Regions from separate parts of the Enterobacter sichuanensis genome, predicted to be linked through region 1. Evidence: predicted binding sites of a transcription regulator. Region 1 holds the regulator's gene; the other holds the start of a gene.
The links. The regulator Fur, encoded in region 1, represses iron uptake genes when iron is present. The targets are predictions, from matches to a motif close to ATAATAATGAGAACNACTATCAA.
Positions count from the first base shown of each region.

Region 1 (3,140 bases):
GCATAAGTCTGAAAATCCCCTTAATGACCCTTTTCATGTAGCACAGAGTGCAGTCCTGCGTGATAGCTGTTTCCGCAGGGTTGCCAGTTCTGCTATTATTGCCCTTATCCGTGGCCAAATTGCGCCACCATACTATTAAGTTTCAAGAGGTTATTTTACTCATGGCAATCATCGGCATTTTCTTCGGCAGTGATACCGGCAATACCGAAAACATCGCAAAAAACATTCAAAAACAGCTCGGTAAAGACGTTGCTGATGTGCATGACATCGCCAAGAGCAGCAAAGAAGACCTCGAAGGCTATGACATCCTGCTGCTGGGCATTCCGACCTGGTACTACGGCGAAGCCCAGTGCGACTGGGATGATTTCTTCCCGACGCTGGAAGAAGTGGACTTCAACGGTAAACTGGTTGCCCTGTTTGGCTGTGGCGATCAGGAAGACTACGCCGAGTATTTCTGTGACGCGCTGGGCACTATCCGCGACATCATCGAGCCAAATGGCGCCGTGATTGTTGGCCACTGGCCGACTGCCGGTTACCACTTCGAAGCGTCTAAAGGCCTGGCGGATGACGACCATTTCGTGGGTCTGGCCATCGACGAAGACCGTCAGCCAGAACTGACCGCAGAGCGTGTTGAGAAGTGGGTGAAGCAGATCCGCGAAGAGCTGCACCTGGACGATATTCTCAACGCCTGAGTTTTATCACGGCGCAACGGCGGTTGCGCCCGTGTTCCAGGTCAAACCGATTAAATTAATCGCTACAATCTTTTAACTTTTTCGTCCAGACCTGTACAATGTCTCCCTGATAAAACGTGGTTTTCCATTACGCAAGTTTGTTGGTGATACCACGTTTTTATAAGCATATTTTGCCTGAGACTTGCAGTTTTCATTTAGCCATGGCAGTTCTATAATGAGACGCATTATCCCAGGTGCATTTTCTGTCACTTCCTAAGAAGTGAATCGTTTAGCAACAGGACAGATTCCGCATGACTGACAACAATACCGCATTAAAGAAGGCTGGCCTGAAAGTTACGCTTCCTCGGTTAAAAATCCTCGAAGTGCTTCAGGGTCCAGACAATCACCATGTCAGTGCGGAAGACCTTTATAAACGTCTTATCGACATGGGTGAAGAGATTGGGCTGGCTACTGTTTATCGCGTGCTGAACCAGTTTGATGACGCGGGCATTGTTACCCGTCATAATTTCGAAGGCGGTAAATCTGTTTTCGAACTGACCCAGCAGCAGCACCACGATCACCTGATCTGCCTCGATTGCGGCAAGGTCATTGAATTCAGCGATGATTCCATCGAATCACGCCAGCGTGAAATCGCCGCGCGTCATGGCATCCGCCTGACCAACCACAGCCTGTACCTGTATGGTCACTGTGCAGAAGGCGATTGCCGTGAAGATGATCACGCGCACGACGCAAAATAATTTGTGTTCATGCTCTGAGCCAGCCGCGAGGTTGGCTTTTTTTTGGGCCTGTTTTCAGGCATAAAAAAACCCGGCAAGCGCAGCGCCACCGGGCATGGTAATAGCGAATCAGTTACTGTTATTGCTACGAATCTCTTTCCAGATCTGGTCGCAACGCTTCGCCACTTCCTGATCGTTACCGGTTTTACGCGCCTGGATACAGGCCTGGTAATCCATCACGCGCACCGTCTCCTGCGTCGCGAACTGCTCATGCGCTTTCTCTTTCTTCAGCACATTTAACACGCTCTGACAGGCTTCAATTTTCTCCGGCGAACCTTCCGCGGTATTGATACATGCGCTATAGGCCTCTTTCAGCCGGGAATCTTCTTTCGGTGCCTGAGTCTGAGCACACGCCACCAGTCCCGACGCCAGCAGCGCGACAATTACGATTTTTTTCATCATGTGCAGTCTCCTGTCCGGCAGGCACTGCCCGCCGGACGATTCATCAGAAGATGGTGAACGGTGCGATAACCATGAATTTCACGTCACGTTCATCCTGGAAGATGTTGCCGTAACCGCCCGCATAGCTCGGGATATCGGAGTGGTTGTCATACTGGGTGAAGTGCAATTTGAACATCGTGCCTTTTGCGCGACCATCCTGCAGGGTATAGATCGCATCCAGGCTGTAGGAGGACTCTTTCAGGCGATAGTTTGGATCGTAGTAAGCGTCTGGTGTGGCCATATCGGCAGGTTTTGCATCCCAGGCGTAAGCGTAGGAAGCCCCCACCGCCCAGCCAGGCAGATTCCAGTTTTTCAGGTCATACATCGCACCGAAGAAGACCGCTTTCTCACCGTCGGCGTTGAAGTCTGAACGGTTATCCCACCAGATATCAAGACGGCCATTGGACGATGCATAGGTCGGGGTCATACGCTGCAGGAAGTAACCCTGCTGCCCTTCCGCCTTCACCCACGTCCCTTCCAGACGTAAATCAACCTGGCCTACCTTGTAGCCGAAGGTCAAAGCCTGTAACCATGCGGTACCGTCATAGATGTCGTTGACGCCACCATCACTGACTTTATCGCGCGTGCCGTAGAATTGATAGCTGGTGCTCAGCGGGCTACCGGCGATATCAAATTTGTAGCTGGCTTTGGCAAAGTACTGATCGATATAACCTTCTGCCTGACCAAATGCCGCTTCAAGAACAAGATCGTTTTTGAAGTCGTATTTCGCGCCCAGCGAGTGCAGGTAATCGACTTTGGTTTTTTTATCGTTCTGGTAGAACTTGTCCATTTCGATGTGCCATGGAGCTTTGTACTCGTTGGTCCACATGTAAGAGAAGCTCAACGCACCCGCATCACCATAGTCGAAGTTCGCCCCGGCTTCGGCCCCCTGATAAGTGCCCGGCATAAAGCTCCAGTGCGGCGCTAACAGCGTCTGGCCGGTTGGCTGAATATAGCCCCCGCGCGCCCATACCGGGCCGTATTTAAATTTCGCTGCGGCCTTGTAAAGGCTGATACCGCTCTTATCTCCGGACCAGTCTTCTTTATAGGCTTTGTTGCTGGAGGAGAAGGCAATTTCGTTAGGATGGGCGCTGTCGCCGTTTTCCGCCATTTCGATCGCGGTGAACGCAGCAATATCCAGACCGAACATATCCGCGGCGTAGCCTGACTGGAAGTCCAGGTTGGCGTTCCAGGTGGAGTGAGAAAGGTTGGTTTTGTATTTGTCTTCGGT
Region 1 covers NZ_CP027986.1:1,319,488-1,322,627, reverse strand. Annotated here, with positions in the region: gene ybfE (LexA regulated protein) at 1-6, shown strand, start outside; gene fldA (flavodoxin FldA) at 162-692, shown strand; gene fur (ferric iron uptake transcriptional regulator) at 983-1,429, shown strand; gene chiQ (ChiQ/YbfN family lipoprotein) at 1,538-1,867, opposite strand; gene chiP (chitoporin ChiP) at 1,914-3,140, opposite strand, start outside.

Region 2 (3,140 bases), 2.1 Mb from region 1:
TTTGATCGCGGGCGCATCTCATGCAGACTTTTCTGGTTGCAGTGTCCACAAAAGCGTCCAGGGAGTACATTTTAAGCCAGCACTTTACACGATACGCTCGAACCCTGCTGCTAAATCGGCAATTAAATCGTCCACATTTTCTAAACCGATGTGCAGTCGGATCAGGGTACCGCTGAAGTCCACTTCGCCGCCGGGACGCAGCGCCGCAATCTGTTCCGGCTGGTTAGGCAGGATCAGGGACTCAAATCCGCCCCAGGAGTAGGCCATGCTGAAGAGGGTAAAGTTATCCAGATAATTTGCCAGCTCGTCATGGGTCAGGCGTTTTTTCAGAACGAACGAGAACAAACCGCTGCTGCCCGTAAAGTCACGTTGCCAGAATTCATGTCCCTTACTGCCCGGTAGCGCCGGATGATTAACGCGCTCAACCTGCGGGTGCTGTGCCAGCCATTCGGCCACTTTCAGGCTGCTTTCATGGTGCTGGCGCAGACGAACCCCCAGCGTGCGAATACCGCGGCTGGTCATATAGGCCGTGTCGGCATCCACCATCTGGCCCATCAGGTAGGCATTTTCACGCAGCTGATCCCAGCAGCGGGCGTTAGAGACCGCCGTGCCAATCATGCCGTCAGAGTGGCCAATCAGGTACTTGGTTGCCGCCTGAATCGAGATATCAATGTCGAATTCCAGCGCCTTAAACAGCACACCAGCCGCCCAGGTGTTGTCGATCATGATAATCGCCTCTGGCGCTTTACTGCGCACGGCTTTCACGATGGCCGGCACGTCGTGCACTTCCATGGTGAGCGATCCTGGCGATTCCAGGAACACAATGCGCGTGTTTGGCTGAATAAGCTCGGCAATGCCTTCACCAATCAGCGGATCGAACCAGCCGGTGGTGACGCCGAGCTTGCTGAGGATTTTGGTGCAGAAGTCCTGGCTGGGTTCATAGGCGGTGTTGGTCATCAGGATATGGTCGCCCTGTTCCACAAACGCCAGAATGGTATTAGCGACCGCCGCGGCGCCGCACGGGAACAGCGCGCAGCCCGCACCGCCTTCCAGCTCGCACATCGCTTCCTGCAGAGAAAAATGGGTTAGCGTGCCACGACGGCCGTAAAACAGCCCGCCTTTCGCGCGGTTACGCGTGGCGTTTTTTTTCTCCTCCACGGTATCAAACACCAGCGAGGAGGCGCGTTGAATCACGCTGTTGACCGAGCCCTGGGTATATTTCTTGCTGCGTCCTGCCTGTACCAGCGTGGTATCAAGATGCTTCTTAGTCATGTTCGCTAACCCTGTTTTTATACGTCTGGACGTCCAGACTACCACGATTGTAAAAATCTGCACCCTGAGGCTTATCGAATAAGCAGAAAATATTAGCAAAAAACCGCATAAGAAATTTTTACTGCGTAAGCGCAAAGAAAGTGAGCAAAAATTGCGGCACTATGTAAATAGTAATGAGAACGACTATCAATTCGGCGACGTTTTGATATTATTATGCTCAGATTTTGTGATTTGCGTCCTGGAGATACAGAGTGGGTAATAATTTGATGCAGACGGATCTCTCCGTTTGGGGCATGTATCAACATGCTGACATCGTGGTTAAGATTGTGATGATCGGCCTGATTCTGGCGTCCGTGATCACGTGGGCTATCTTCTTTAGCAAGAGCGCCGAACTCATTTCTCAGAAGCGTCGCCTCAAGCGGGAGCAGCTGCAGTTAGCCGAAGCCCGCTCGCTGGATCAGGCTTCTGACATGACCTCATCCTTCCACGCGAAAAGCCTGACCACCCTGTTAGTTAACGAAGCGCAAAACGAGCTGGAACTCTCCGCTGGCAGTGAAGATAACGAAGGCATCAAAGAGCGTACCGGCTTCCGTCTGGAGCGTCGCGTTGCGGCCGTTGGCCGACATATGGGACGTGGTAACGGATATCTGGCGACCATCGGCGCAATTTCGCCGTTCATCGGTCTCTTCGGTACGGTCTGGGGCATCATGAACAGCTTCATCGGTATCGCCCAAACCCAAACCACCAACCTGGCGGTGGTGGCACCGGGTATCGCAGAAGCGCTGCTGGCGACGGCAATCGGTCTGGTAGCGGCCATCCCGGCGGTGGTTATCTACAACATCTTCGCGCGGATGATTGGCAGCTACAAAGCCACGCTTGGTGACGTGGCCGCGCAGGTTCTGCTGCTGCAAAGCCGCGATCTCGACCTTAATGCCAGCTCGGTTAAGCCGGTGCATGCGGCGTCCAAACTGCGCGTAGGTTAATGCGATGGCGATGCGTCTAAACGAAAACCTGGACGATAACGGCGAAATGCATGAAATCAACGTGACGCCGTTTATCGACGTTATGCTGGTTCTGCTGATTATCTTCATGGTGGCTGCGCCGCTGGCGACGGTTGACGTGAAGGTCAATCTGCCGGCCTCTTCCAGCCAGCCACAGCCGCGTCCGGAGAAGCCTGTTTATCTGTCCGTGAAGGCGGATAAATCGATGTTCCTCGGTAACGACCCGGTAACGACTGACTCTGTCATCCCGGCGCTGGAGCAGCTTACTGGCGGTAAGAAAGATACCACGGTCTTCTTCAGGGCGGATAAAACCGTTGATTATGAAACCATGATGAAGGTAATGGACACGCTGCATCAGGCGGGTTACCTGAAGATTGGACTGGTCGGCGAAGAAAAAGCGGCTAAAAAATAAAATAAAAGCTGGCGAAAGCCGGCTTTTTTGTTTTCTCTAAGGCCAAATCGTTATTATTTTCTGCCGTATCTCCCCACACATCATATTTATTTATCAATAAAGCCATCATTAATAATCTCTTGATTGTTAAGCAAATATCAATATTCGGCTGCGTCATTTAACGCTATCTTTTATTGTGCTGGCGTCGCGGAATATCCCCGCTACGCTTAAAAAAGATAATAAAAACAGACCTTCTTCGAAGGATCTTTTTCACCTGCACAGCAAGAGACTCAGTATGCCTACGATGACATGGCTCTATCCGCACGCGCATCAAAACGATCTGATTTCCCTTTCTTCCATACGTCGCCGCGCCGACAGACTAATACTGGTGTTCATCTGGTCACTCTGGGGCATCTCCCTGGCCGTGGGCTACCTCAATGAGAATGTGGTGCAGGGTGCCATCGTGGCGACTGCGC
Region 2 covers NZ_CP027986.1:3,949,140-3,952,279, reverse strand. Annotated here, with positions in the region: gene metC (cystathionine beta-lyase) at 85-1,272, opposite strand; gene exbB (tol-pal system-associated acyl-CoA thioesterase) at 1,524-2,255, shown strand; gene exbD (TonB system transport protein ExbD) at 2,260-2,685, shown strand; gene C1N69_RS19075 (methyl-accepting chemotaxis protein) at 2,960-3,140, shown strand, end outside.
Region 2: a site for Fur is predicted at 1,440-1,462, ahead of exbB (tol-pal system-associated acyl-CoA thioesterase). Genes of this name have one in related genera too.